One region of the Metabacillus sp. KH_069 genome, then DNA from elsewhere that is predicted to be linked to it. Evidence: riboswitches for the same ligand, from Rfam matches in the RefSeq annotation. Region 1 holds a riboswitch; the other holds the start of a gene.

Evidence for each region. A riboswitch is a leader RNA that binds a small molecule or an ion and turns the genes downstream of it on or off. The one in region 1 is predicted to bind cyclic di-AMP.
Region 2: another riboswitch for cyclic di-AMP. It lies ahead of gltT (glutamate/proton symporter GltT); the one in region 1 lies ahead of AC3ISE_RS19340 (dicarboxylate/amino acid:cation symporter).

The regions. Positions count from the first base shown of each region.
Region 1 covers NZ_CM174460.1:3,826,349-3,835,642, reverse strand. Annotated here, with positions in the region: gene AC3ISE_RS19350 (M3 family oligoendopeptidase) at 1-1,096, shown strand, start outside; gene AC3ISE_RS19345 (alpha/beta fold hydrolase) at 1,399-2,133, opposite strand; cyclic di-AMP (ydaO/yuaA leader) riboswitch at 2,252-2,392, shown strand; gene AC3ISE_RS19340 (dicarboxylate/amino acid:cation symporter) at 2,556-3,803, shown strand; gene AC3ISE_RS19335 (sensor histidine kinase) at 3,945-5,306, shown strand; gene AC3ISE_RS19330 (response regulator transcription factor) at 5,310-5,990, shown strand; gene AC3ISE_RS19325 (metal-sensitive transcriptional regulator) at 6,058-6,384, shown strand; gene copZ (copper chaperone CopZ) at 6,404-6,610, shown strand; gene AC3ISE_RS19315 (heavy metal translocating P-type ATPase) at 6,833-9,247, shown strand.
Region 2 covers NZ_CM174460.1:2,911,129-2,933,593, forward strand. Annotated here, with positions in the region: gene zwf (glucose-6-phosphate dehydrogenase) at 1-1,229, shown strand, start outside; gene AC3ISE_RS14630 (MFS transporter) at 1,302-2,675, opposite strand; gene AC3ISE_RS14635 (YqaE/Pmp3 family membrane protein) at 2,794-2,979, opposite strand; gene gndA (NADP-dependent phosphogluconate dehydrogenase) at 3,236-4,648, opposite strand; gene AC3ISE_RS14645 (DNA polymerase IV) at 4,766-6,007, opposite strand; cyclic di-AMP (ydaO/yuaA leader) riboswitch at 6,152-6,296, shown strand; gene gltT (glutamate/proton symporter GltT) at 6,376-7,638, shown strand; gene AC3ISE_RS14655 (hypothetical protein) at 7,940-8,119, opposite strand; gene msrA (peptide-methionine (S)-S-oxide reductase MsrA) at 8,198-8,755, opposite strand; gene AC3ISE_RS14665 (M20/M25/M40 family metallo-hydrolase) at 8,824-9,948, opposite strand; gene AC3ISE_RS14670 (acyl-CoA carboxylase subunit beta) at 9,972-11,519, opposite strand; gene mce (methylmalonyl-CoA epimerase) at 11,522-11,938, opposite strand; gene prli42 (stressosome-associated protein Prli42) at 12,117-12,209, shown strand; gene AC3ISE_RS14685 (L,D-transpeptidase) at 12,387-12,905, opposite strand; gene AC3ISE_RS14690 (aromatic acid exporter family protein) at 12,926-13,909, opposite strand; gene AC3ISE_RS14695 (amino acid ABC transporter ATP-binding protein) at 14,222-14,944, opposite strand; gene AC3ISE_RS14700 (amino acid ABC transporter permease) at 14,937-15,596, opposite strand; gene AC3ISE_RS14705 (transporter substrate-binding domain-containing protein) at 15,675-16,454, opposite strand; gene AC3ISE_RS14710 (BrxA/BrxB family bacilliredoxin) at 16,700-17,137, opposite strand; gene meaB (methylmalonyl Co-A mutase-associated GTPase MeaB) at 17,510-18,529, opposite strand; gene scpA (methylmalonyl-CoA mutase) at 18,526-20,688, opposite strand; gene AC3ISE_RS14725 (methylmalonyl-CoA mutase family protein) at 20,690-22,465, opposite strand, start outside.

The DNA of each region.
Region 1 (9,294 bases):
GCTGAACCATCTTGCAGGTTTCAGATTGAATGTTTACGAGAAGCGTGGATGGGAAGACGTCCTTAGCGAGCCGCTTGAAATCAACAGAATGAAGCGCGAAACGCTTGATGTCATGTGGAAAGTTATTTCTGAAAATAAGCAGTCTCTAGTAAAATATTTAAAAAGAAAGGCAGAGCTTCTTGGTGTGGATAAACTCAGCTGGTATGACCTTGATGCGCCGGTTGGCGGGAAAGAGACAAAGGTCACCTATCAGGAGGGAGCAGAATTTATTCTCGATCAGTTCAGCAATTTTGGCGAGGAGCTGACAACATTCACGAAAAAAGCGTTTGAAGACCGCTGGATTGAAGCTGAGGATCGAACTGGAAAGGCGCCGGGCGGATTCTGCACAAGCTTCCCAGAAAGCGACCAGTCCCGCATTTTTATGACATTCTCAGGAACGCCTTCGAATATTGCGACACTGGCCCATGAACTTGGCCATGCTTTCCATCAGCATGCAATGGCAGGCGTTCATCCGCTTAACCGCAGCTATGCCATGAACGTGGCGGAAACGGCATCAACATTTGCAGAGATGATTGTCGCAGATGCTTCTGTGAAAAAAGCAAAAACGGAAGAAGAACGCCTGGCCCTGCTTGAAGACAAAGTGCAGCGCAGTGTTGCCCTTCTGATGAACATTCACGGGCGTTTCATTTTCGAAACAGCGTTTTATGAGGAGCGTAAGAAAGGAATGGTCAGCGCTGAACGTATCAGCGAGCTGATGGAGGCGGCGCAAAAAGAAGCGTACTGTGATGCATTAGGAGAATATCACCCGCATTTCTGGGCATCCAAACTCCATTTTCATATTACAGGAGTGCCTTTCTACAACTTCCCGTATACATTTGGCTACTTATTCTCGCTTGGAATCTATGCAAAAGCGCTTGAAGAGGGGACTGCGTTTGAGGAAAAATACATTGCTCTCCTTAAAGATACGGGTTCCATTCAGGTGGAAGATCTCGCGATGAAGCATTTGGGAGTGGATCTGACAAAAGAAGATTTCTGGCAAAAAGCAGTCGCTCTAACTGTAGAAGATGCAGAGGAGTTCCTTGAGGCGACTAAGTAAAACAAGGTTATTGTGTGATGCTGCATTTTCAGCTTTTAGCTGAGGTGCAGCTTTTTTGTTAAATGGCATAAAAAGGGGTGCAAATGGGGTTTTGCAGTGCGAACTCCTTAAAGTTTGAGGCAAGTCGTTCAGCAAATTCTTTGAATCTAAAACACGTCAATTATGCTGCTAATTGGCGTGTTTTATGATGTGTTATTTATGATGTTGTTTTAATGTTTTGCACCTTGAACCGACCCCGTCAGACGAGCCGCTGTTTCTTTTTATCTGATTCGAACATAAATAAGCCTGGAAACTCTATTTTTTTACTGATTCATCATAATCCACCGGTCAATCTCATTAACCACAAGATCCTGCTGGATAAAGACATTAATGTCCGCTTTTTTATCGCCTTTTTGTTCCCCGTAGATTCCGAACTGTGCATGGTTTCCGTCTTTAATCCGGTAAAAGAATGTATCCTCTGAAAGCAGATGCTTTTTCTCCTGTATATCTGCAAGAGTTGTCAGGGCGTCTTTTTCGGCATAAATCGTCAGAATCGGAAAGTCCGTCCCGGAAAAGTCACTGGAATCAGCAGGATAGGCTGCCAGCAGAAAGAGTCCTTTGAGTGTATCCTGGTGGTTATAGGCATAAATAGAAGCTGACGCGCCTCCAAGTGAATGGCCTCCGATATACCACTTCTTAATGTCACCGTGCTCATTAATGACTTTGTCGGCTTTGTTGATTCCTGCAATGGCCAGGTTGAAAGGCATTTTTGATATAGCAACTGTATATCCTCTCTGTGCAAGCTGCTCAGCAAGATAGGCGTAGGCTTCAGGCTCTACTTTCGCCCCTGGATAAAAAATAATGCCTGTTTCGGTCTTCTGATTCACCGGTTCAAAAAGCAGGTACCCATTCACGTTGTTTTTCTTTTGGATATTTGTCGAATTGTAAAGGTTTTCTGTTGGTTTATATGTCTGCTGGGACCATATATAAAACCCTGCAAATGATAGAATTAAGACCGCTAATGCTATCAGGGAAAAATTTTTTATCCATCTTTTCATTGCTTAAAACTCCTTAAAATATAACGTTTTCTGCTAAATTTTATGTTTAAATCCAACAAAAGGCAAATTTTGATGTTTGCCAAAACAGGATCTTTTATTTAGAATAGTAGTATAACTTAATAAATATACGCTTAATCCTTAACGGGAACGGGGGAACCGAACTGTGCTCATGCACTGGGGTGAATCCTTAAAGTACTAGGTAGGACAACTCTTCGTCCGAATCCGACAGCTAACCTCGTATGCACTGGAGAGACTCATCTGTGGAAAAGTCATAATTATTCAAATTGACGAATACTAACCGCGAGAATTCTCTCGCGGTTTTTTGTATTTTTCAAAAAACTCTCACATTTATGTTTCTCCATCCCGCTTTTTTGGGAATAAAGCATTATCTTTCTATTATTCTTATTTTACGGAGGTTTTATATGAAACTAGCAACGAAAATCATCATTGGTCTCATTCTGGGTGCCATCGTAGGTCTGATCCTTAATATCACGGCTCCGGATTTATTTAAACAGTTAGACACGTTCCTGTTTACTCCGCTTGGAAAAATCTTTTTAAACTTAATTAATATGCTTGTAGTGCCAATTGTTTTCTTCTCTATTACTCTGGGAGTTGCAGGGTTGGGCGACCCAAAGAAATTGGGGAGAATTGGAGTGAAAACTGTTTCCTACTTTTTAGTAACGACAGCTGTAGCTATCGTAATCGGATTAATTCTTGCCTTGACAATTCAGCCTGGAAACGTAGGCGAATTCGATACAAAGTCTGCTGAATATGAAGCAAAAGAAGCTCCATCCGTTGCTGATACATTCTTAAATATGATTCCTACGAATCCTATTAAAGCATTCGCTGACGGAAATATGCTTCAAATCATCATTTTCTCAATCTTTGTAGGACTTGGAATTACGTTCCTCGGCAAGAAAGCGAGTACGCTATATAAAGTCGTTGAACAAGGAAACGATTTAATGATGTACCTTGTAAACGTCGTAATGAAATTTGCTCCATTCGGTACGTTTGGTCTTATCGCAACTGCTGTCGGCAGCCAGGGATTAGACGCTCTTAAAGCAATGGGACTCTACATGGGTGTCGTCCTGCTGGCTCTAGTGATTCATGCAATCGTCACTTACGGATCATCCATTCTTTTCCTGGCAAAACAAAGTCCAATTTGGTTCTTTAAGAATTTCGCTCCTGCAATGGCAGTAGCTTTCAGTACTTCAAGCAGTAATGCAACCCTTCCTGTATCTATGGAAACGGCGCAGAAGCGTCTGAAAGTGCCAGAGCCGATTTCAAGCTTCGTTCAGCCTCTTGGCGCAACGATTAATATGGATGGAACGGCTATTATGCAGGGTGTAGCAACAATCTTTATTGCTCAAGTTTATAATATTGATTTATCTATTACGCAATTGCTTACTGTCGTTCTTACAGCTGTTCTTGCATCGATTGGTACCGCTGGTGTACCGGGGGTTGGACTGATCATGCTAGCGATGGTCTTAAACTCTGTAGGTCTTCCAGTAGCGGGTATTGCCTTAATCATCGGTATCGACCGTTTGCTTGATATGGCCCGTACAGCAGTCAACATCACTGGTGATGCAGCTTGTGCAGTCATTGTAGCAGAAACAGAAAAGAAACACGGCGATTACAAAATTCCTGATATGGAAGAGAAATTATCTTAATAATCAAAGCGGCCTGACATAGGCCGCTTTTTTTGAAGCATTTTTTCTAATTCTGCACCAAAAATGCACAAGTATTTGGTACTGTTAAACTTATCATGCTGAAGGACCGAGACAGGTACTGGTCCTTTCAAGGAGTCATATATGAACAAACTGGCCATAAAGATAGGACTATTATTTTTTACAATCATTCTTATAGTAGAAACATGCCTTTTTTTATTCTTATACCGAAGCCTGGTCAATACACGGGTAAATGAGGAGGTGGCCGCCCTCCAGACAAGGGGCAACAGCCACCGCGATGTCCTGAACAAGCATAATGATGAAACGACAATGGAGCATGTGATTTTAATGGAATCCGAAGCAGATACAGATGTTGTCCTTACAAATGAAAACGGAGAAATTCTTCATTCTTCTAAAGAGATTCATCCATTCATGCAGAAGACAGTCAATGCCCGTGGTGAGGAAGAAATGGACGCTCTTTCCAACTGGCAAAACAATCCTTTCATCTGGTCTGTCAGTCCAATAGAAAAGAATGGTGAAACAACCGGGTTCGTCTATATGTTTAAGGGAACAGAATCTCTTCAATCAATGATTGCGAGATTGAATGATCATTTCATATTTATCGGAACCGTATCTGTTATTTTAACCATCATTGCCGTTGTGTTTTTATCAAAAATCGTGACAAAACCGCTGCTCTCCATGAAACGTGCGACTGAACGTCTGAGCGAGGGGGACTTTACAGTTAAGCTTCATATGCAGAGAAACGATGAGCTTGGGGAGCTTGGACAGTCCATTCAAAAACTTGCTGATGATTTATCTCATTTAAAAAAGGAGAGAAATGAATTTTTAGCAAGTATTGCTCATGAATTGCGTACCCCCCTCACGTATATTAAAGGGTATGCAGATGTTGCACAGAGGCCTGAATTGTCAAGTGCTGATCAGGCAAAATATTTAGATATTATAAGGGAACAGACAGAGCATTTATCAAAGCTTGTGAGTGAGCTGTTTGAACTCGCTAAGCTTGATCATCATTCTTTTCAGATTGAAAAAAAGAAACTGGATCTCGTCTTATTTATAAAAAAAACGATTGAAAAGATGAATCCCATCTTAATGAATGAAAATAGGAAAGTGAATTTTCTTTTACCGGATTATTCTGTTCAGCATTTAATAGATCCGGCAAGATTTGAACAAGTACTTCTCAATATTATGGACAATGCCATCCATTATTCTGAAAAAGAGACCTCCATTACAGTCAAGCTGCTTGACCATGAAGGAAAGATTGAAATCGTTATTTCGGATCAAGGAATTGGAATTCCCGAGGAAGATCTCCCGTATGTATTTGACAGACTGTACCGCGTGGATAAATCAAGATCACGCCACAGCGGGGGAACAGGTCTGGGTCTTGCCATCGTAAAGGAAATAGTGGAGGCTCAGGGCGGCACCGTTCGGGCGAAAAGTACGCTTGGTTCAGGAACGTCCATATACATTTGCTTTAGAAAGGATTAAACGATGAAAAAGATTTTGCTTGTAGATGATGAAAAACTGATGCTGGATCTGCTTGCGCTGTACCTTGCTCCAGCGGGGTATTCGTGCATAAAATCTTTATCAGGAAAAAACGCAGTAGACCATGTTTTAAATGAAGAGCCGGCACTTATTATTCTTGATTTGATGATGCCTGAAATGAATGGTTTTGAAGTGTGTAAAGAAATCAGAAGCTTTTCAGATGTTCCAATCATCATGGTGACGGCAAGAGATCAGCAAGAAGACATTGTAAAAGGACTGCAGACAGGTGCCGATGATTATATTACGAAGCCTTTTAATGAAATGGAATTATTGGCAAGAATAGAAGCGATATTAAGAAGAACTAGAAACAATCATGCTGTGGAATACAAGGGACTTAAATGGAATGAACGAAGTCAGGAGGCAAGCTATAAAGGTGAGCCTATCTTATTTACGCCTAAAGAATTTCAGCTGGCGGGCATCTTTTTAAAGAACAGAAACAGAGTGTTTAATCGAGAACATTTGATTCATTCCATTTGGGGGTATGATGCAGATACGGAGGATCGTACGGTTGATTCCCACGTCCGTCATCTTAGAGAGAAGCTGAGAAAAACCGGGTTTCCAATAGATGATCACCTTCAAACCGTTTGGGGCACGGGATATAAATGGAAGGATGAAAAAAATAAATAAATCTGAATTTTATCTCTTTACATAGGGTAGGGGGGTATGGTAAAGTATAAACAAGGAGGTGCATGGCATGGTTGAAAATATGAATGAACCAGAAAGCTGTCATGTTCCAGGATCGGATCGAAAAAGCCATCATTCAGACGCGGTTAAGAAAAATCTTGTCACGCGATTAAACAGAATTGAAGGTCAGATCCGCGGAGTAAAAGGATTAATTGATAAAGATACTTACTGCGATGATGTACTGACACAAATATCAGCCATACAATCTGCTTTGAACTCCGTCAGCAAGCTGCTTTTAGAAGGCCACATGAAAAGCTGTCTAGTTGAACGCATTCAAGAAGGCGATCTAGAGGTTATTGATGAAGTTTTAGTTACGGTTAAACGATTAATGAAATAATAATAGAGGAGTGTTTTAGATGGAAAATGTTACTTTAAACGTTCAGGGAATGTCTTGCAATCATTGTGTGAAAGCAATTGAAGGCAGTGTTGGCGAACTTAATGGGGTCAAATCGGTCAAGGTAGATTTAAACGAAGGAACAGTTGATGTAGATTACAACCCGAACGAAGTGAATGTAGCTGTCATTAAAGAAGCAATTGATGACCAGGGCTACGAGGTAGAATAATTAGAAAAGCAGAATCGCCCGTTTAGCGCAGGCATGACAGAAAAGGATCTAACAGAAAAGGCGCTTTATGCCAATACTTGCGGACCCGTTCTGGCCGAGGAGCTGGACATTGAAGCGCCAAATTTTATACTTTCTATAATCAAAAAAAAGAAACGTGCTGATCATCGGCACGCTTTCTTTTCAATAAAATATACCCCTATGCGGTATATGGAGGGATTCGAAATGAGCAATCTAAAGGAGACCCAATTTCAGATTACTGGCATGACTTGTGCAGCCTGCTCAAACAGAATTGAAAAAGGCTTAAACAAAATGGATGGTATAGAGAAAGCAAACGTAAACCTTGCACTCGAAAAAGCCACTGTAACGTTTGATAAAGAGAAGACGGAGCCTGAAATGATCCGTCAAAAGATAGAAAATTTAGGCTATGGGGTGGTATCTGAAAAAGCCGAATTTACTATTACCGGGATGACATGCGCGGCTTGTTCAGCAAGAATTGAAAAAGGACTCAGCAAGCTTGATGGGGTCTTGGAAGCGACAATCAATCTCGCACTTGAGACAGGATCCGTAGAATACAATCCATCTATTGTTGCGCCGCAGGATATGATCAAGCGCGTTGAAAAGCTCGGATATGGAGCAAGCTTAAAAAAAGAAAATGAAACGGATTCCGCCCATACAAAAGCTAAAGAGATCCAAAAACAGCAAAGGAAATTTATCGTGTCTGCCATTCTTTCGATTCCGCTCCTTTGGTCAATGGTTGGCCACTTTTCCTTTACTTCTTGGATGTATGTGCCTGAGCTTTTCATGAATCCATGGTTCCAGCTGCTATTAGCCACTCCTGTTCAATTTGTTATTGGCGGACAGTTTTATGTCGGTGCATACAAAGCGCTAAAAAATAAAAGCGCGAATATGGATGTACTCGTAGCTTTAGGAACGTCCGCTGCTTATTTTTACAGTCTTTACCTAACAATTGAGTCGGTCCGGCATAATGGGCATATGCCAGAGCTTTATTTTGAAACGAGTTCGGTGCTGATTACACTTATTCTGCTCGGGAAGTTATTTGAAGTGAGAGCGAAGGGCAGATCATCTGAAGCCATTAAAAAATTAATGGGGCTGCAGGCCAAGACAGCAAGAATAGAAAGAGATGGAATGGAAATTGAAGTTCCTCTTGAAGAAGTTGCTGCGGGTGATATCGTGTTTGTCAGACCTGGTGAAAAGGTTCCCGTTGATGGAGAGATTTATGAAGGCAGATCCGCTCTTGATGAGTCCATGCTGACAGGTGAAAGTATACCGGTAGATAAGACAGCTGGAGATCAGGTTTTTGGAGCTACAATTAATAAAAATGGTTTTTTGAAAATAAAAGCTACAAAGGTTGGGCGTGATTCAGCTTTAGCCCAAATCATTAAGGTTGTAGAACAGGCGCAAACATCAAAGGCTCCGATTCAAAGAATGGCCGATCAGATTTCAGGCATTTTTGTCCCGATCGTAGTCGGAATTGCAGCTGTGACTTTTCTTATTTGGATGCTTTGGATCGACCCCGGCAATTTCGCAGGTGCATTGGAAAAAACGATTGCCGTACTCGTTATTGCTTGTCCCTGTGCACTTGGTCTTGCAACACCGACATCCATTATGGCAGGGTCAGGCCGCGCAGCTGAAGCCGGTATTTTGTTTAAAGGCGGCGAGCATTTAGAAACGGCTCATCTAGTCGATACCATCATTTTAGACAAAACAGGTACAGTTACAAAAGGCACACCAGAGTTAACGGATGTTCATCTTGTAGGAGAAATAGAAGAGGAGAACTTCTTAAAGACTGTGGCTTCTGCTGAAAAGCAATCAGAGCACCCTCTTGCTCAGGCGATTGTAAATGGGGTGACAGGAAGAGGGATAGAACTTAGTGATGCGGCTGACTTTGAAGCGATTCCGGGATATGGAATCAGAGCAAAGGTTGCCAATCAGCAGGTTCTTGTGGGAACGAAGAAGCTGATGGATAAGTACAGAATAAGTGCTGAAGCTGTATTGGAAAAAATGCAGCATTTGGAGTCAGAAGGTAAAACAGCGATGCTTGCCGCCATTGATGGCGAACTGATGGGTCTTGTTGCCGTAGCAGATACGATCAAAGAAACGTCAAAATCAGCTGTTGAAAGATTGAAGCATCTTGGCCTCCACGTTGTCATGATGACTGGTGATAATGAAAGAACTGCTCATGCCATCGCAAAAGCAGCCGGCATTGAACATGTCATAGCAGAAGTTCTTCCAGAGGGTAAAGCTGAAGAGGTACTTAAGCTTCAGCGTCAGGGTAAACGGGTAGCAATGGTTGGCGACGGCATTAACGATGCACCGGCCCTTGCTGCAGCCGATATCGGGATGGCTATTGGCACAGGTACCGACATTGCCATGGAAGCTGCAGATATTACCCTTATGAGAGGCGATTTAAACAGTATTGCAGATGCCATTTATATGAGCAAATTGACGATCCGCAACATTAAGCAGAATCTGTTCTGGGCTTTTGGATATAACACGCTGGGCATTCCTATAGCAGCAGCCGGGCTTCTTGCACCGTGGCTTGCAGGTGCTGCTATGGCATTCAGCTCCGTATCCGTGGTACTGAATGCTCTGAGACTGCAGCGGGCTAAACTGTAAATTTCGGCACCGAGTCCTAAGAGGCTTGGTGTTTTTGTGATTGATTA
Region 2 (22,465 bases), 910 kb from region 1:
ATGTGACAAATCCATCTTCGTACTTAGAGTTAAAAGGGATCCTCTCCGATATGGACAGCAAGTATCAAATTCCGGGAAACCGCATGTTCTATATGGCTATGGCACCTGAATTCTTCGGAACGATTGCGCGCAATCTAAAAAAAGAAGGATTAACGGCAACAGATGGCTGGAGCCGTCTAGTGATTGAAAAACCGTTTGGACATGATCTGCCTTCTGCACAGGAATTAAATGATGAAATCCGCGAAGCTTTTTCTGAAGATCAAATTTACCGGATTGATCATTATTTAGGAAAACAAATGGTCCAAAATATAGAAGTGATCCGTTTCTCAAACGCATTGTTTGAATCTGTCTGGAACAACCGATATATCTCAAATATCCAGGTAACTTCAAGCGAAGTGCTCGGTGTTGAAGACCGCGGACGTTACTATGAAAATTCCGGCGCTCTTCGGGACATGGTTCAGAATCACCTAATGCAAATGGTTGCCCTGCTTGCAATGGAGCCGCCAATTAAGCTCGAAACTGATGAAATCCGTTCTGAAAAAGTGAAGGTCATGCGTGCCCTCCGCCCGATGACGGAAAAAGATGTTCCTGATTACTTCGTACGCGGACAATACGGCAAAGGCGAATCTGAAGGAACAGCGGTTCCCGGCTACCGTGAAGAAAGCAACGTAGATGCGGAATCCAATACAGAAACATACGTAGCAGGCAAAGTCATGATTGATAACTTCAGATGGGCAGGTGTTCCATTCTACATCCGTACAGGAAAACGAATGGCCGCGAAATCCACAAAAATTGTTGTTCAATTTAAAGATTTGCCGATGAACCTGTATTCAAATGATGTTGACAGCAAGCATCCAAACCTGCTTGTGATTCATATTCAGCCTGATGAAGGAATTACCCTTCATCTGAATGCAAAAGAAGCAGGCGGCGGATCCTATGTAAAGCCGATCAAGCTTGACTACTGCAGCAATTGTGTTGATCAATTCAATACACCTGAAGCGTATGAAAAATTGATTTATGATGGCCTGCGCGGAGATGCAACAAACTTCACGCACTGGGATGAAGTTTCTCTCTCATGGAGCTATGTTGATACCATTTCAAAAACATGGGAATCAGCTAAAGCAGAGTTTCCTAACTATGCTGCCGGTTCTATGGGACCGAAAGCAGCAGATGAAATGCTTGAAAAAGACGGCTTTCACTGGTGGCCAATTACAGATATTGTAGAATAAGATGATAAAACGCCTGGAACAATCCAGGCGTTTTATTGCGCAAAAAAAAAGCCGCTCTAAGCTGAGGGGCTTTTACTTGTTAAAATCTTTTTTGCTTTTGAGAAAATACATAAAAAATACGGCAAGAGAACATACAATTAATCCGGCAAGTCCTGCAAAAATATTGGTATAAATCAGCTTAGGCGATAGTCCCTCCTGCCATTCAATAAACAGACCGGAGAGGGCAACACCGAACGCTCCCCCAAAAAATTGAACAAGCTGTGTCATCCCCATTCCCGCTCCAATTTCTTTTTCCGGAAGAATGCGGGTAGCCTCATTTGCAATGCTTGATGTCAAGCTTGAAAAACCAGTGCTCATAAACATATAGGCAATTAAAATCGCATAAGGCGAAATGGTTGAGAAAAACACCAAAATAACAGTTGAAATCAATAAAAATGCATGACCAAAAAAGATGAGCGGAAGATTTCCGAACTTATCAATCAAGCGGCCAATAAACTGAGCTGCGACTGCAGACAAAATCGCACCGGGGAAGATAATCATTCCAATGGCTGCCGGATCCTTCTCAAAAATAACTGTGAGAATAATAGGCATTAAAAACAGTGTTGAAAAATGAACTATAAAAGCCGAAAACCCGACTCCTGCTAATTTTAAATATTGACGATTGCGCAAAAGGGACGGCTGGACAAACGGGATGTCGACTTTATGAATATGTCTCCAGAGAATAAATAAAAGAATAACTGTGCCGGCAAGCAATGGAATTGACATAGTTGATAAAAACAGCAGCAAGCCTGTAACACCAATTCCGGTCAACAAGCCTCCTAAAGAATCAAAATGCACTTGCTTCGCATCTTCTTTCGGCAAAAGTTTTTGAAAGAGCGGCAATAGCAGGATAACAAATCCTGTGATCAAAAATAGATAATGCCAGCCTAAATATTGTGTAATGGCTCCCCCTATAACAGGACCCAGACCAAATCCAAGCGAGGCAGCAGATGAGATAAGAGACATTGCTTTTCCCCGTCTTGAGATGGGAATATATTTTCCTGCAAGAACCATCGCAAGACCAGGAACAGCACCGGCTCCTGCAGCCTGAAGGACACGGGCAGTTAAAAGCATATAAAAATTGTTTGAGAAAAACCCGATAATGGATGAGATTCCAAGCAGCATTAAACCAATAGAGAGCAGCTTTGCGATCGGAATAAAATCGGATAAGCGGCTGTATGTCAAAGTGGAAATAGCAAAGGCAATCGAATAGCCGGATACAATCCAAGATGCTGTTCCAGATGATAAGCTAAGGTTATTTAACACACTTGGCAGCGCAACATTGAACATCGTGGTGTTCATGACGACAAGCCAGACGGTTAAGCTCCATAATAAAACAATCTTTGTTTCGTGGGCTAATCCATGATCGTTTTTTTCAATAGGTAATTCCGTTGTAATTGCAGACATGTGATCCCGCCTTTTTATTTCGTGTACCTAATGAAATATACGCGCTCCAACGACAATCGTCAACCAATTTGAATTCATGAAAAAACCGGGCATCCGCTTACATGCCCGGCTGTATCTATTAATAATGAGTGCCATATTTTTTCGCTCGTTTATCTGCCTTCGCATCTTTCACAACTAGTACCGCATGGATGGCTCCGGGAATATAAAAGATCAAAGTTAAAATCAAATTCAGCAGAGCCTGAAATGGTTTTCCGACAAAAAGCACCGCAACTGGCGGCAATAATATGGCAAGCAAATAAAGCATCCGACTTCACCCCGTTCTCTCATTCTGTTTCTTTTTTACCCGGAAACATCAAGGTGAAAACATATATGAAAGGGCTGTGTTCGGATTAATTGCTGATTTGCTATCGTTATTTAACGCGAAATAAGGTCTCAGACGTGCTCTTTTAGTCGGCGTATGGAATGCAAAAAATCCATAACCCGATTTTACTAGCTATCTCTAGCAGTTTACGAAAGAGCCAAATGAAAACACGGCGCCAGAGGGCACCGTGTTTGTTTGCTTATTTAGACATCCATTCTGTATGGAAAATACCTTCTTTATCTGTACGCTGATACGTATGAGCTCCAAAGTAGTCACGCTGCGCCTGAATAAGGTTGGCAGGAAGCGTTTCTGTACGGTAGCTGTCATAGTAAGATAACGCAGCTGAGAAGCTAGGCACTGGTACTCCCTGCTCAATCGCAACCGTTAAGACCTTGCGGAGTGCTCCCTGGTAGCCTTCAGCAATTTCTTTAAAGTATGGATCCAAAAGCAGATTTGCAAGGCTTGCATCACGGTCATACGCATCTTTAATTTTTTGCAGGAATGCAGCGCGGATGATGCAGCCTCCTCTGAAAATCATCGCGATGTCACCATACTGAAGGTCCCACTTATATTCATCAGAAGCTGCTCTCATTTGAGCGAAGCCTTGTGCATAAGAACAAATTTTACTCATATAAAGAGCTTTGCGCACAACTTCAATCAGTTCTGCTTTGTCGCCTTCATAAGAAACAGCTGCAGGTCCTGATAAGATTTTGCTTGCTTTCACCCGCTCATCCTTCATGGCTGAAATGAAGCGTGCAAATACAGACTCCGTAATAATCGGAAGCGGAACACCTAAATCAAGAGCGCTTTTGCTTGTCCATTTTCCAGTGCCCTTTTGGCCTGCAGTATCCAAGATAACATCTACTAGCGGCTTGCCTGTTTCTTCATCTGTTTTCGTGAAGATGTCAGCTGTGATTTCAATTAAATAGCTGTCAAGCTCACCTTTATTCCAGTCTGCAAATACTTCATGTAATTCCTCTGCAGATAGACCAAGAACATTTTTCAAAATAAAATAAGCTTCTGAAATCAGCTGCATGTCCCCATATTCAATGCCGTTATGAACCATTTTCACGTAATGGCCAGCACCATCAGGACCGATGTATGTAGTACATGGATCTCCATCAACTTTTGCAGAAATCGCTTCAAAAATAGGTTTTACTAGATCGAATGCTTCTTTCTGTCCGCCAGGCATAATGGATGGTCCTTTAAGTGCCCCTTCTTCGCCTCCGGATACACCGGTGCCGATGAAGTGAATGCCGCTCTCGGCAAGCTCCTTGTTCCGGCGCTGTGTGTCTGTATAAAGCGTGTTTCCGCCGTCAATTAAAATATCCCCTTTGTCTAAATGAGGAAGCAATTGTTCAATAGTAGCATCTGTTGCAAAGCCCGCTTTGACCATTAACAAAATTTTGCGGGGAGTTTCAAGTGATTGAACAAATTCTTCAATGCTGTATGTACCAACAAGATTTTTTCCGCTGTTTTCTTTCAGCATTTCCTCTGTTTTATCAGAAGAACGATTATAAACCGATACGGAATAACCGCGGCTTTCTATATTAAGAGCGAGGTTTTTGCCCATGACGGCCAAACCGATGACGCCAATTTGCTGTTTTGACATTATAATACTTCCCTTCTCAATCAATTTTTTAATAGACAGAGCTCATGTATACATGCACATGGATTCTTCATGTAAAATAACACAGGAGCCTTGCTTTTATCAAGTAAAGCGCCTTGCTCATTCCCTTAAAAAATCTTTATTAAAACTTGTGCCGCTTGTCTTATCATCTTCTGATTTGTCCACTTTCATCCCGCGTTTCACCATGCTGCCGCCATATTTTCTATTAATATCTTCAATGGTTTTGTAAAGCGGTTCTTTTTTTGCATCCTCCTGAAAAGAAAAAAGATCCAGCTGCTTATAAGCCTCCTCTTTCTGAACGAGATCCTGGCATGTGATCCCAAGAAGCCGGATCGGTTCACCTGTCCAATGTTTATCAAACAGAGCTTTAGCATGTGTAAGAATATCTTCTTTCTCTGCAATGGGGTTGTTCAGCTTTTTACTTCGGGTAAATGTGCTTCGGTCAGAATAGCGGATTGTCGTGAAGATTTTCGTGCCGAGAACATCCTTCCGTTTCATTCTGCTGCTTACCGATTGTGACAGGCGGTTCAGTGTTTCATAAAGAATTCTCGGCTCTGTCGTATCTTTTGATAATGTAGTTGAATTTCCAATGCTTTTAAAATCATAGATAGAGTCAGGGTTTACCTCTCTGTCATCGATTCCATTCGCTCTTTTTTTCAGCCTCTCTCCATTAATTCCGAGAAGCTGCTTTAACCCGATCGCATCTGCATCTGCAAGGTCTTTTATTGTTTGAATGCCAATTGTTCTTAATTTATCCGCTGTTTTTTCGCCAACCCCATGCATCTCGCTTACAGGAAGCGGCCAAAGCGTTTTACCCAGTTCCCGCTTTCTGAGTACTGTGATGCCAAGCGGTTTTTTCATATTGGATGCCATTTTGGCGAGAAATTTATTAGGTGCGACGCCGATGCTAGCAGGCAGCAAAAGTTCTTCCATCAGTCTGTCCTGAATGGTCTTTGCGATTTGAAGAGGATTGCCCTCCTTTAAAAATTCCGTTAAATCCATATAACCTTCATCAATTGAAACGGGCTCTACCAAATGGGTAAACTCCCGCAAAAGATCGAACATAGCTTTCGAGGCTTTCCTGTAACGGTCAAAGTTTGGTTTGCGCACAATTAGTTCAGGACAATGCCGTTTCGCCTGCCAAAGCGGCATGGTCGTTTTTACACCCTTAGCCCTCGCCTCATAACTGCAGGTAACCACAATTCCTTTTCTTTCTTCAACATTTCCTGCAATGGCAAGCGGCTTTCCTCTGAGTTCGGGTTCAAATGCCATTTCAACAGATGCATAAAAGCTGTTCATATCCACATGAAGAATCACTTTTGGCCCGCTTTGCTCTTTCATTTCCGTTCAACTTCTTTCCAGACTGTTGTTAATCTTAAGTTTACCATAACAGCAGTAAACACGGCCATTCAGCATAAAAAGATTGACAAGCTGCTGTTTGTCAGAGTAAATTATATCTTGTGTGTTTTTTATTATACTGAACAAATGAATAACAAGCTTAATCTATCCAGAACGGGGGAATCATGCAATTGGTAATCCATTTACCTTGGGGTGAATCCTTTAAACAAAGGCAGGGAACTCTCAATCCCGAATCCGACAGTTAACCTCGTGTGCTTTATTGAGAGAAAGAACTTTAGTGAATTAAAGACCTTTCTTTCTTAAGAACGGTCTTTTTTTGTGTTTTCAGACAACTTAGAGGGGGTTCATACATGAAGAAATTTAAATTGGGACTGGCTTCCCAAATTTTCATCGGTTTGATTTTAGGGATTTTGGCAGGTGTTATTTGGTTTAACGATCCGCGTGTTGCAGCGTTCCTGCAGCCGCTTGGTGATTTATTTCTCCGGTTAATTAAAATGATCGTCATTCCTATTGTCATTTCCAGCTTAATTGTCGGTGTTGCCGGAGCAGGCAATGGAAAACACGTTGGAAGGCTTGGCGGCAAAACAATCCTTTATTTTGAAATCATTACAACAGTTGCGATTGTTCTTGGCGTATTGCTTGCAAATGTCTTCCAGCCTGGACAAGGTGTTGACCTTGAGTCTGCTCAAAAGACAGATATCCAGCAGTATGTCGATACGTCTGAGGAGCAAAGTGAAAAATCGGTCGCCGAAACGTTCCTTCATATCGTTCCGACAAACTTCTTTAAATCTGTCGTTGAAGGAGACATGCTTGCAATTATCTTTTTCTCAGTCCTGTTTGGGCTCGGGGTCGCAGCCATCGGCGAACGGGGAAAACCTGTTCTTCAGTTCTTTGACGGCGTCTCGCACGCGATGTTCCACGTAGTAAATCTTGTGATGAAAGTCGCTCCGCTTGGTGTGTTTGCTCTGATTGGAGTAACCGTGTCAAAGTTCGGGATCGATTCTTTATTGTCTCTAGGCAAATTAGTTCTGCTGGTATACGCTGCCCTGATCTTCTTCCTGATCGTTGTTTTAGGTGCAGTTGCCAAATGGGCAGGGGTTAATATCTTTTCACTCCTGCGCTACATTAAGGACGAGCTCCTGCTGGCATTCAGTACATCCAGCTCTGAAACCGTCCTCCCCCGCATTATGGAAAAGCTTGAAAAAATGGGATGCCCTAAAGGAATTGTTTCATTTGTCGTTCCGATTGGCTACACCTTCAACCTTGACGGATCTGTGCTCTATCAGGCAATCGCTGCCTTGTTCCTTGCACAAGTCTACGGCATCGAGTTGACAATCGTACAGCAATTAACGCTGATCTTAGTCTTGATGGTCACTTCTAAAGGTATGGCTGCCGTTCCGGGCACATCCTTTGTCGTCCTGCTTGCTACCCTTGGAACCATTGGAATACCGGCAGAAGGACTCGCCTTTATTGCCGGAGTTGACCGCATCATGGACATGGCGCGCACGGTAGTAAACTTAGTTGGAAATACATTGGCTGCAATTGTCATGTCAAAATCAGAAGGAAAATACAACCGCATTAAAGCGAACGAAGTGATGAAAGCAAGTGCATAAAAATAATCTGCCCCCGGCGTTGCTGCCGGGGGTTTCTTATACAATCAGAATTTCCGGGAATGGAAGAATCATCAGCTTTTTCTTTCAGCAGTTCAATCCGTTCATGCATCTCTTGTTCACCCTCCCTCTCCCAGTTGCTTACAACTATCTATATTTATGGGTATAATTCTCTTACTGAGGGTTCGATTCCTTCGCTTTCTTACCCTCTAAAACCGAGAAACGGTTTTTGAGGGCACGATTTCCCTATCAAAGCGAAACACACCATTCAGCAATGAATGGTGTGTTTTAATCTAAATCTATTTCACTTGCACTCAACCTTATCAAACCCAAACCGTTCAAGAAACTCATTGTAAGCTTCCATTCTGCCCAATATTTTGCCCTTTTCAAGCTCGTTCATTTCGTCATCTTTCAGAAGCTTGCAATTCTCCTCCGCTCTCGTTTTCACATAGGAAGCGATGGCGCTTTCATTAAATGTATTCATATTGATCACCTCTCCTTAATATGGAAAGTACCCCGCTGCCCTCTTTAACAAACTATTATCAGCACATTCAAAAGCCCCTCACCTGTTTAAAGGCAAAGGGCTTAGGGCTAACTTCTTCCAATTTTTCTGAATAAATTCTTCTCTTCCTGACTCTTCTCTTTCTTGCTTATACTTCTCCGGATTTTTAGCATAAAACTTTTGATGATATTCTTCTGCAGGGTAAAAAGGTGCTGCAGGCAGGATTTCAGTGACAACCGGATTTTTAAAGCGGCCGCTTTCGTCAATTTCCTGCTTTGTCTTTTCTGCTTTTTGCTTTTGTTCTTCGGTGTGATAAAAAATGGCTGTACGGTACTGGCTTCCTCTATCAAAGAACTGTCCGCCGTCATCTGTCGGATCTATTTGCGGCCAATATAACTCGAGCAGTCTTTGATATGAAAATACTTCAGGTTCAAAGGTAATTTCGACAGCTTCACGATGGCCTGTTTCACCTGTCTTAATTTGTTCATAAGAAGGATTTTCCAAGGTTCCGCCTGTATAGCCTGAAACAACCTCAATGATTCCAGGCTGCTCGTCAAACGGCTTGACCATACACCAGAAACATCCTCCCGCAAACGTTGCTTTTTCTCTTTTATTCATGCATGACACCTCTATTTTCTAAATAAGAAACAGCAGGAGCAATCGCTGCGCCTGCCATTCTTTTTGGATTATTTGCCTTTAGCTACTTCTTCAATGATAGCCACAACGAGTTCTGCTGTTTTCACAAGCTCTTCTATCGGCATCTTTTCATTAGTTGTATGGATATCTTCGTATCCTACTGCCAAATTTACGGTTGGAATGTCAAATCCGGCAATCACGTTGGCATCACTGCCTCCGCCGCTTGTTTGAAGCTCGCTTGTGCGTCCGATTGCTGCAGCCGCTTTTTTAGCGACTTCCACAACATGATCACCCTCGCCAAATTTAAATCCTGGATACATCACTTCAATGTCCACTTCAGCTCGTCCGCCCATTTCAGCAGCAACGCTCTCAAAAGCTTCTTTCATTTTCGCCACTTGAGCTTCCATTTTCTCAGGAACCAAAGATCTTGCTTCAGCTAAGATATTCACATGATCGCAAACGATGTTTGTTTGCGTGCCTCCTTCAAAACGGCCAATATTAGCTGTTGTTTCTTGATCAATTCTGCCTAAAGGCATTTTTGCTATCGCTTTGGCTGCAATGGTAATCGCAGATACACCTTTTTCAGGAGCGACACCGGCATGAGCCGTTTTGCCAAAGATGGCTGCTTTTACTTTAGCCTGTGTTGGAGCTGCTACAATGATTGTGCCGACTTTACCATCACTGTCTAATGCATAACCGAATTTTGCAGTGATTTGAGATCCATCTAAAGCTTTTGCACCTACAAGGCCAGATTCTTCACCGGCGGTAATAATAAATTCGATTTTTCCATGTGCGATGTTATTTTCCTTTAAAACGCGGACGGCTTCAAGCATCGCCGATAAACCTGTTTTATCATCAGCACCTAAAATCGTCGTTCCATCTGTCACGATGTAATCATCTTTAATGGATGGCTTAATGCCTTTTCCTGGTACAACCGTATCCATGTGTGAAGTAAAGTAAATTGGATCTATTCCGTCCTTTACAGCTTCCAGAGTACAAATTAGATTTCCTGCTCCGTGTCCAGTGACGCCGGTTGTATCATCTTCCACTACATGAACACCAAGTGCTGAAAACTTTTCTTTTAATACTTTTGCTATTTCTGTTTCAAATTTCGTCTCTGAATCAATTTGCACAAGCTCCAGAAATTCATTAACTAAGCGCTCTTGATTAACCATATGTATTTCCTCCATAAATTGTATTAAAGCGGAATGTTTCCATGCTTTTTGACAGGTCTTTGCTCCTGCTTTGTCCGCAGCATTTCAAGCGCCTGAATCAATTTGATTCTTGTATCCCGCGGATCAATGACATCATCGACCATGCCCTGACTTGCAGCAACATACGGATTTGCGAATTTCTCCCTGTATTCTTCAATTTTATTTGCTCTTGTTTCCTCAGGATTATCACTGTTTTCAATTTCCTTGGCGAAAATAATATTCGCAGCACCCTGAGGACCCATTACAGCAATCTCGGCATTCGGCCATGCAAACACTAGATCCGCTCCGATGGATTTACTGTTCAGTGCAACATATGCTCCGCCATAGGCTTTTCGCAAAATAACCGTCAATTTAGGAACGGTTGCTTCTGAATAGGCATATAAAATTTTTGCTCCGTGTCTGATGATTCCCCCGTGCTCCTGCTTAATTCCTGGGAAAAACCCAGTTACATCTTCAAATGTAATGATCGGAATCTGGAAAGAATCACAGAAGCGGATGAACCTGGAAGCTTTATCTGAAGAATCAATATCCAGTCCGCCTGCCATATACTTTGGCTGATTGCAGACAAGTCCTACGACTTCTCCTTTTATTCTTGCAAAACCGACGACAATATTTTTTGCAAAGTCCTTTTGCACCTCATAAAAAGAATCGGCATCAGCCACTTCTTGAATCACCACTCGAACATCATAAGGCCTGAGAGCATCAAATGGAATGCAGTCTGTCAGATTCGGACGATAATCTGAATCATTCTCAAACGGCATTATTGGTGCTTTTTCCTGATTATTCTGAGGTAAATAAGTGATTAATTTTCTGACCTGAGAAAGCACCTCTTCTTCTGTTTCGCCAGAAAAATGGGCATTTCCGCTGATTGTATTATGTACTTTAGCTCCGCCTAGATCTTCGGAACTGATTTTTTCGCCTGTTACGGTTTCGATCACTTTAGGCCCTGTTATAAACATTTGACTGGTTTTCTCGACCATAAAAACAAAGTCTGTAATGGCAGGAGAATAGACGGCACCGCCTGCACAAGGACCAAGAATAACCGAAATTTGCGGTATAACGCCTGAGTAGATGGTATTGCGGTAAAATATCTGCCCATATCCATCTAATGATACCACACCTTCCTGAATTCTAGCACCTCCGGAGTCGTTGAGGCCAATGAAAGGCGTTCCGCTTTTCGCGGCAAGATCCATGACTGCAGCAATTTTTTTGGCATGCATTTCTCCAAGTGCTCCTCCAAAAACGGTAAAATCCTGTGAGAATAAGTAGATTGGCCGCCCATGGACTTTCCCGTAGCCTGTGACAACTCCGTCTCCAGGTCCTTTTTTCCCGCTAAGGCCAAAGTCATTGCATCGGTGCTCAATAAAAGGATTCATCTCGACAAAAGTGCCTTCATCTACTAATAGATCAATTCGCTCTCTCGCTGTCAGCTTTCCTTTTTCATGCTGTTTTTCAATGCGCTCATCTCCGCCGCCCATTTCCACTTCACGTCTTCGATCATACAGTTCATTTATTTTATCGAAAATATCTATGCTCATTGAACAGTACCCTCTCTCTTTTCACATAGTTCCACTAATACTCCATTTGCAGCTTTCGGATGCAAAAAAGCGATTGAAGCGCCGCCTGCACCGTTCCTTGGAGTTTCATCTATCATTTTCACTCCATTATTCCGTAAATCTTCAATCCGTTTCTTTATATCATCCACTCCTAAAGCCAAATGATGTATGCCTTCTCCCCGTTTTTCAATAAATTTGGCTACAGCACTGTCTTCTGAAGTGGGCTCAAGCAATTCAATTTTCGTCTCCCCGATTTTCAAAAAAGCGACTTTCACCTTTTGCTCTTCTACATGCTCAATGCCCTGAAGCTGTAATCCGAGAGTCTTCTCATAAAACGGAAGCACCTCAGAAATGGAACGCACCGCTACCCCTATGTGATCTACCTTTTTAATCATCTCTTCCCTCCTCTTGTTGAAAACGCTTAACTCTTATGAACGTGACTTACTTCTTTATTTACTGTCAATATTCCTGCTGTTTCGACTAAAATGTGCAATTTTGTTCATAACTCCTCCCTTGTCCAGTCTAATTATTCACGTTAAAATATAGACAGAATCCTATTTAGGAGTGAAGATTATGTCTAAAAGATTTCAAAAAGTGATTGTTTATTTGATGCTTGCTGTAATGATTGCAACAACATTACTTGCTGGGATGAGCATGTGGTTCTAATAAGAAATGCGGAGCCGACTGTTTAGCCCCGAAAGGCAGATAAGAATCAGGCGGTGAAGGCGCTTTTTGCCTTTGCTGACGGATTTGTTCTGACCGAGGGGTTAGGAGGCGGAGTTGACACCATGAATAACGGAACCGGCTGATGACCGGCATCTTATACTAAAAAAGGTGATTCCCTCATTGGGAAACACCTTTTTTCATTGCGCCCTTTTCAGCAGCTATTTCTTCAAACGGCTTCTTGTTTTTTGTAATAAATACCTTTGTGCCGATTGGAATATGTTCAAACAGAATTTCTACTTCCTCATTATACATGCGCACACATCCCTGGGTCACAAAAGAACCGATTGAATCTTCATTATTCGTTCCATGAATGCCATACGTTCTGCCATCAGAATTTTCTGCATCAAATCCAATCCACCTGGTCCCAAGCGGGTTTTTAGGATCGCCGCCCGGAATATTCTTTTTTCGGTAATACGGATCTGCCGCTTTCACAGTGATCGTGAATTCTCCTTCTGGTGTAAGCTCTTCATTCTTGCCTGTAGCAACGTCAAAGATTTTCACAACCTGACCATTATCTATATATGCAAGTTCGTTCGACTGCTTATTGATAATGACATATGGATCACCGACAGATGGATTTTCTCCGAGCGGCCAAAGCGGAGAGAGAAACAAGATGGAAAGAAGCAATACCTTCATGATGAATCACCCTTTTTTCTTTATGTTGCGCTGGAAGGATGAAATTCATGCTCTGAAGATATGCCTTTAAACTGACTTTTTATGACAAGATACTGCTCCATCTCCCGTACAAAGTGCAGGAGAGCGGCTCTTGCTTCAAATTCTTCCCGTGTTTCGGGAAGCGGCATTTCTTTAAAAATCTTTCTCATATGATGAAGCTTGACTAAAAACTTGTGTGCCGTATTACCAGGGTGTATCGCTTCTCTGACTTCCTGAATAAATTCAGCGATAATTTCGGCCTGATCCACCGTTACATTAACGGAAGTAATAATCGGAAGGACCCGTTCGATAATTTCAAATTGTTTTTCCCTCATTTTGAAATAGTGGTAGTAGAGATTTTCATGTCTCATAAAATGGTTTTCAACATCTCTGAATGCCAGAGTTTTGGCTTCGTTTATTAAAAGAGCGGTCTCCGTTATTTCTTTTCCATCCCATGAACTATCGTTTGATAGTAAATACTCCTCAATTTCCAGAAAGATTTTCGAAAGATTATCTTCAATTTTCAGCTGATATTCCTTCAGCTTTTTATCAACGCTCGGCATATAAAGGTTCATAATCAGGGCCACCCCTATCCCGGTTGAAATAAGCGCGATTTCATTTAAAACAAGGCTGAACGTAATATGTGAGGATGTGTATAAGTGCAAAATAATAACTGAACTGGTCACAATCCCTTCTTTTGCACGAACAATCACTGTCACAGGAATAAAGAACAGTAAAAGAAGACCGATAACAAAAGGATAATAGCCAATTCCTTCAAAGAAGACAAATGAAAAGAGAATGGCAATTAAACAGGCAAAAAATCTTGCCCAGGAAGTCTGCAATGATTTCTTCTTTGTTACCTGAATACAGAGAATCGTCAGTATCCCGGCTGATGCGAAATTATCCAGCTGAAACATCTGAGCCAGACTGATGGCAATCGCTGCTCCCAATGCAGTTTTAAGCGTGCGGTATCCGATTTTAAACATTTTCTTGCCCCTTGCTTCAATCTTCTGTTTGTTAGTGTAACCAAAAAGAAGAATGATTTTTGAATAAGTCTTATGTATGCTGATGCGGTTTTTAAATGAACAGCTAATTTAATGGTGTTTCTTTTAATTAGGCTGTTTTCACATAGATTGTTGTTTTCCATGATAAATGTTGTCCGTTCCTTTCCGCTCCACTTAAGGTTTTTAACATTTAATCCAACAGCAATCATATTTACGAAAAGAAAACTTAAAATATATAAATGAAAAACTCCAAAAAGAAAAAGATGATCATCATGATCACCTTTCACTTTAGGATTATAGCATTTTTTCAAGGAAAATTTGAGCACGTTTCGTTTTAGGATTTGTGAAAAACTCCTTAGGCGGTGCATCTTCAACTAAAATCCCCTCATCTAAAAAGAGGACTCTGTCTGCTACTTCTCTTGCAAATCCCATTTCATGGGTTACAATCGCCATCGTCATACCGGAGAACGCAAGATTTTTCATAACTTCCAATACTTCCTTTACCATCTCTGGATCAAGAGCAGAGGTAGGTTCATCAAACAGCATAACTTCCGGGTTCATTGCAAGCGCCCTTGCAATCGCAACCCGCTGCTTTTGTCCGCCTGATAACCTGCTTGGATATTCGTGAGCTTTTTCAGCAAGACCGACTTTCTTTAAAAGCTCGTGACCCTGTGCTTCTGCTTCCTTTTTGGAAGTTCCCTTAACCGTTAATGGTGCGTATGTTAAGTTTTCCAAAACGGTTTTGTGAGGAAAAAGATGAAAATGCTGAAAAACCATTCCGACATTTTGACGAACTTTATTGATATCTGTTTTCGGATTAGTGATATCATGATCCTTAATCCAGACATGTCCGTCTGTTGGATCTTCCAAACGATTTAAACAGCGCAAAAAGGTGGATTTTCCTGAGCCTGAAGGCCCGATAATCGCGACAACCTCTTTTTCAGCAATTGATGTGGTAATTCCTTTAAGCACTTCTAATTTACCGAATGACTTATGAAGATTTTCTACTTTAATCACTGCGCGCCATTCTCCTTTCAACGAGTTTGCCAAGGAGCGTTAAGATGATAACCATGACATAATAGATTAAACCCGCAATTAAGATCGGTTCAAAATAACGGTATGTTTGTCCTCCGACAATATACGAACTTCTCATGATATCCTGTACGCCAATGATGGTTACAATAGCAGATTCCTTTGTCAGCGTAATGAACTCATTCATCAGTGCAGGAAGAATATTTTTGATGGCCTGAGGAAAAATGATATCTTTCATCATTTTTGAGTAAGGAACACCAAGAGCCATTGCAGCTTCGCGCTGTCCTTTATCGATTGCCATGATGCCTGCTCTGATAACCTCAGAAATGTATGCGCCTGAATTCAGGGCAAATGTTGCAACTGCTGCTGGATAAGGATCAATCTCAAAGCCAAGTATTTGCGGTGCACCATAATAAATGATTAATAATTGCAAGATGAGCGGCGTGCCGCGAAAAACGGATGTATATGCATCTGCAATCCACATCAGCGGCTTAATTCTGCTAATCTTCAACAGTGCAAGAATGACAGCTAGAATAAATCCAATTAAAGCAGAAAGTCCTACAATTTTCAATGTAACAGGTATCCCCTGAAGAATAAAAGGTATGGAAGGTGCTATAGCCGGAAAATCCAGATTCATTTTTCATGACACTCCTTTCTGTTTAAGGAAATAAAAAACGTTCAACAATCGTTCCGTTGAACGTTTTTTAAAGTTAACTTATTTTTCTTCTCCGCCGAACCATTTCACGACTAATTTTTCAAGCTCGCCGTTTTCTTTCATCTTCTGAAGCTCTTTGTTGAATTCTTCTGCATACTTGCTGTCTTTAGGGAAAGCAATCGCAGAACCTGCTTCTTCTGTTTCACCGTCTTCAATTGTCACGCCTTCTAGTTCTTTATCCTTTTCAAAATAGCCTTTTGCTACTGTGTCTTCAATAATCGCTGCATCAAAACGGCCTGATTTCATTTCTTGAATCAGTTCAGGAATTCTGTTGCGGTTTTCAACTTTGATGTTTACCTCTTTAGCGATTTCCTCCGCTTTGCCTTCTTGGATCGAAGCAAGCTGAACACCGACTGTCTTTCCTTCTAAATCTTCAACAGATTTAATGCCGCTGCCTTTTGGAGAGACGATCATATGCTTAGCTGTATAGTATACATCTGAGAAATCCACGCTTTTTTTGCGTTCTTCAGTTGGTGTCATCCCTGCTAAAACAATATCAGCCTTGTTAGCCTGAAGTGCCGGGATTAAACCAGTGAAATCCATGTCCTGAACTTCAATTTCATAACCAAGCTCTTTGCCGATTGCTTTGGCAAGGTCGATGTCAAATCCAATGATTTCACTCCCTTTAGCAGTGTCAATGTACTCAAAAGGAGGATAATCTGCCGATGTTGCCATTTTTAACACTTTTTTCTCTTCTCCAGATCCATTGTCTGAAGATCCGCATGCAGCAAGAACTCCAATCACTAAAATCGAAATCATAAACAATAATACCTTCTTCATTTTCTTCCCCCTAGATAGTTTTCTTAAAATTCTAAATTTAATAATATTATCTTCTATAGAATAATATTTTACAAGTGTTTTTTTACGAATAAATATCCGAATAAATGTATTTTAACACATACTTATAAATATGCAATATATAGATCAATAATTTATTTTTATGCAAAAATATTATATTGGAAAAGAATGTTAAACTTTTCGGAAATATAAAAAACCACAAAAAAAACTGCCGTAAAAACGGCAGTTTAGATTTCTTCGCAATGCTGATCAAAAGCTTCTTGAAGCTTTGCTACAACACTCATCGGATCGTGTCCTTCAATTTCATGGCGTTCAACCATAGCCACAAGCTTGCCGTCTTTTAACAGGGCAAACGATGGTGAAGAAGGCGGATAACCAGTGAAATGCTCTCTTGCATATGCAGTTGCTTCTTTATCCTGTCCTGCAAAGACAGTGACAAGACGGTCAGGTCTTTTATCATAATGAACAGAGTGAGCAGCTGCAGGTCTTGCAATACCGCCTGCACAGCCGCATACCGAGTTGACCATCACAAGAGTTGTTCCTTCTTGCTTAAATGTTTCTTCCACCTCTTCAGGTGTAGTTAATTCTGTATATCCTGCAGCCGTGATTTCTTTTCTTGCCTGTGCGACTACATCATTCATAAACATATTAAAATCGATATTCACGTCATAACCTCTCCTTTACTTACAATACATACAGTTTACCAAGAGTTGCGTCAAATGACCACTGAAATGCGGAACCGACTGTTCAGACCCGACAGACAGATAAGAATTCACCCGAAAAGTCCGGGTTTGACTTTTTGGGGGAATTTGTTCTGGCCGAGGGGCTAGGAGGTGGAGCTGGACACCACTGAAATGCGGAACCGACTGTTCAGCTCCGAAAGACAGATAAGGATCCGGCGTAAAAGTCCGGGTTTGACTTTTACGCCGGATCCGTTCTGGCCGAGGAGTTAGGCGGTGGAGCTGGACACCTCTGAAATGCGGAACTGCCTGTTCAGAAAAAAATCCGCCATTTAAACTTCGGCAGAAAAACGGCACTTATCTGCTTAAAAAAGCAGAGATCAGCTCTTTTACACTGCCTGAAACCGGCCGCTTTCCTTCCACCACATCTTTTTCATAGCTCTGCATATTGCCTTTTATATAAGTATGCTGAAAAAAATGATGCTTGAGCTGTTCCTCAATCATTTCATAGAGCCATTCCTTCTGCTGAAGCTTCCTTCTGCCTTCGAACATTCCGCTTTCTTTTGTTTTCTGTGCAAAAACATTGATTGTCTCCCATATTTCCTTTATCCCTGTTTCATGGAGGGCAGAAGCAGTCACTGCTTTCGTTTCCCAGCCTTGTGTATAGGATTTTAGAAAATGAAGAATATGATTGTACTCATGCTCAGCTTTTTTTGCATGATCACGATTATCACCATCAGCTTTGTTGACGACCACAAGATCGGGAAGCTCCATAATTCCTTTTTTCATCGTCTGCAGCTCATCTCCGGCACCGGTCAAAACCAATAAGAGGAAAAAATCAACCATGCCTCTTATGGCAAACTCACCCTGTCCGACACCAACCGTTTCAACAAGGATCACATCATACCCTGCGGCCTCACAAACAATGATGGATTCCCTTGTTTTTCGCGTGACGCCTCCAAGTGTTCCGCTTGATGGAGAAGGTCTGATAAAGGCATCGTGATTGCGGGAGAGCCTCTCCATTCTCGTTTTATCTCCCAGTATACTTCCTTTTGAAACTTGGCTGCTCGGATCGACAGCCAGTACAGCCACTTTATGCCCGAGACTGCACAAATACGTCCCAAAAGAATCAATGAAAGTGCTCTTTCCTGCACCAGGAACCCCTGTTATCCCGATTCGTATCGAAGAGGTCTCTTTTTGCTGGAGTTCTTCAATCATTTGCTGCGCTTTTTCAAAATGCTTTTCGGCATTGCTTTCCACTAGAGTAATAGCCTGGGCAACAGCCACTCTGTCCCCATTCAGAACACCTTCAATATAGTGCTCTGCACTCTTTTCCATACTTCCCGCTTTTTTACGCTTTTCTGAACTTCCTGTCATTCCTCTGCATCCTCATACCCAAGTCTTTCGTAGATCTTCTCAAGCATCACCTTTGCTGCATTTGGAATAACCGTACCTGGGCCAAATATTGCAGAAGCGCCGCTGTTTAATAAAAATTCATAATCCTGATAAGGAATAACTCCTCCGACAATAACGACAATATCTTCTCTGCCAAGTGCCTTCAATTCTTTTATCAATTGCGGAAGGAGAGTTTTGTGGCCTGCTGCAAGAGAACTCATGCCGACAATATGAACATCATTTTCGACTGCCTGGGCAGCTGTTTCCGCAGGTGTTTGGAATAATGGACCGATATCCACATCAAAACCAAGATCTGCATATGCCGTTGCCACAACCTTTGCACCGCGGTCATGACCATCCTGTCCCATCTTGGCGATTAAGATGCGGGGTCTTCTTCCTTCCAGCTCGGAAAATTCATCCGTCATTCTTCTTACACTTTCAATTTCTTCTTCATTTGAAAATTCAGAGCTGTACACGCCGCTGATGGAACGAATCACTGCCTGATGCCGTTTAGATGCCTTTTCAACCGCATCGGAAATTTCCCCTAAAGTTGCTCTTGCTCTCGCTGCCTCAACAGCAAGCGCAAGCAAATTCCCTTCTCCGGTTCTGACAGCCTCTGTTAATGCTTCAAGTGCCAGGTCCACCCTGCCCTGATCACGTGCCTCTTTCAAAGTCTGCAGCCTTTCAATCTGTTTTTTTCTTACGATTGTGTTATCAATATTCAAAATTTCAATCGGATCCTCTTCCTCCACTTGAAATTTATTGACGCCTATAATCGTTTCCGTTCCCGAATCTATCTTGGCCTGCCGTTTAGCTGCGGCTTCTTCAATTTTCATTTTAGGAAGCCCTGTTTCAATCGCCTTTGCCATTCCGCCAAGGTTTTCCACCTCTTCAATATGCGCCCACGCCTTATCCATCAGCTGTTTTGTAAGAGATTCTACATAATAAGAACCCCCCCACGGATCGATTACATCGCATATACCGGTTTCCTGCTGCAAATAAAGCTGAGTGTTTCTGGCAATGCGTGCTGAAAAATCAGTTGGAAGTGCGATGGCTTCATCCAGTGCATTTGTATGCAGTGACTGGGTGTGGCCCATAACAGCAGCATGTGCTTCAATGCATGTTCTGACAACATTGTTAAACGGATCCTGTGCTGTCAAACTCCAGCCTGAAGTTTGGGAATGTGTTCTGAGAGCCAGTGATTTTGGGTTTTTAGGATTAAATTCTTTGACAATCTTTGCCCACATCAGCCTTGCCGCCCTCATCTTTGCAACTTCCATAAAATAATTCATGCCGATTGCCCAAAAAAAGGAAAGTCTCGGAGCGAATTGATCAATATCAAGGCCTGCTTTTAATCCTGTCCGGATATATTCAAGTCCGTCAGCCAATGTATAAGCAAGCTCGATATCCGCTGTGGCCCCCGCTTCCTGCATATGATAGCCGGAAATACTGATGCTGTTGAATTTAGGCATAAATTTCGCCGTATACTCAAAAATATCCCCGATAATCCTCATTGATGTTTCTGGAGGATAAATGTATGTATTCCGGACCATATATTCTTTTAAAATGTCATTTTGAATCGTGCCTGCCAGTTTCTCCTTAGAAACCCCCTGTTCCTCAGCTGTCACAATATAAAAGGCCATGATAGGCAGAACAGCTCCGTTCATCGTCATCGATACTGACATTTGATCCAGCGGAATCTCATCAAAAAGGATTTTCATATCAAGAATGGAGTCAATAGCCACGCCTGCTTTCCCTACATCCCCTTCAACTCGCGGGTGATCAGAATCATATCCTCTGTGGGTCGCGAGATCAAAAGCAACGGATAAGCCCTTTTGTCCCATGGCTAAATTCCGGCGGTAGAAAGCATTGCTGTCTTCTGCGGTTGAAAAACCGGCATACTGCCTGATTGTCCAGGGTCTGTTCACATACATGGTTGAATAGGGCCCTCTCAGAAAAGGCGCAATGCCCGGATAGCTGTTCAGATAAGGCATATTTTTTCGGTCTTCTGAATTATAAGAAGCTTTTAAGGGAATCCCTTCATTCGATTGATAAGGTTCGGCAGATTGAACGTTTTCCTGATTGTTTTCGGTAAAGCTGCCGCTGATCAATTCTACATCCGCAAGATTAATTCGAGTCATATTACGATACCCCCAATTGAAGCTGCAATTTTTTTAAGAAGGCATAAACATCCATTCCGTGATAAATGCATTCATGAATACCGTGCTTCTCAAGTTTATCTTTATCAAGCCGTCCCGCTGCATAAACGTTGGAGCCTTGAAGTCCCTTTAAGAAATCAAGCGATTCGTAATCCTCATCTTTCCCGCATACGATAATAGGCTTGTCCGGCCATTCCAGCTGATCAGGTTTCAAAATCACAGCCTCTATACCACCTGCCGAAAGCATGCCTGATACAAAATCAAGCCTCGGTTTATAGTCAAGCATCTTTCCAAGCACCACGACTCCAATTTTAGGATAATGACCGTACTTGCTTTTGTATTTAGCCGAATCAGCCCTGAGTCCTTCAAATTGTTCAGCAAGCCTCATTGATAACAGATGAGTCAATTCCTCATTTGAGTTGTCACCTAATAATCCTGCATTTACTTCACTTGCTTTTACCGTTTTTGCGTCTTTCATCCATTCTTTCAATGAAGCGCCACGGTCAGTCCCGCCCGCTTCTTCAATTGGAATTTGCCCTTCAGATTTTTGGATTTCTCTTTCAGGCTCCTGCAAATTCGCATAATGGTTCGTTCCAATCAGCTGCACCTTTCGTTTACTGACATCTTCCAGTCTTAGTGTCAGAAGCGTACGCAATTTTTCCTGAATGTAATTTTGCCTTGCTGCCAGCACGAATCCGCCCATGGTTTCAATCGACTGAATTTCCTTCCAGGCAAGTTCCGCAAGCTCAGCAGTAAGCTCTTCAATGTACCATGAGCCTCCTGCAGGATCAGCAACTTTAGACAGAAGACTTTCTTCTTTCAAAATAAAGTGAGTATTTCTTGCAATTCTGTCTCCTGTTTTGCTGACGTTGCCAAGCACTTCATCAAAAGGCGCAACAGATAAGCTGTTCACCCCGCCGATAGCAGCTGAAAATGCTTCTGTAGTTGATCTAAGCATATTTACGTGCAAATCGTGCTTTGTCTTATTGAATGTTGATGCAGCAGCATGCAAAACAAGCGGATGACGACCGGCACTTGCCCCAAAAGCTGTCAAAATGGTTGCCCATATTTTTTTAGCCGCTCTGAATTTAGCAATCTCCATAAAAAAATTAGATCCGGCAGAGAACGTAAAACCGACCCTGTCTGCAAGTTTTTCGATGGAAAAGCCGCGATCTTTTAATGCGTTTAATAGCTCAATAGCATTAGAAAACGTATATGCCAGCTCTTCTTTTGCAGATCCGCCTGCGCCGTGGAAAAATTCACCATTAAATAATACAGCTCTTACATTAGGCAAATTTTCCTGATCCAGTATTTCGATCATTTCAGCCAGACATTCTATTTTGTTCTTTAAAGAAACAAGGTCCGATCCGTTAATCCATTCACCGTATGGATCAAAAGCGAACGAGCCTTTACAATTTTTATTTTTCAAATACGTGATAAATAATGGAAAGAATCCGATATTGCCCTGCAATGAGATATGGAATTCTGTTTGTTCCAAGTCGATGCCATCAAATGCTGTGCAAATGTTCTGATAGGTTTCCAAATACCCAATGTCTTCTAAGTGAATGATATCCTGGCCCCGCTGCATGGTTTCCCGAATTTCTTCATTTAACTGTTCTGGTGTTTTTGACCGCTGAAGTTTTTGGCTGACAGACCAATCATTTTTCTTCTGGGCAGCGGTCGCCTCATTTTCCCCTATGGATTGAGTATTGTGCTCAGTATATAATGGATTTAGAGTAATGCCTTCATATGTTTTTCT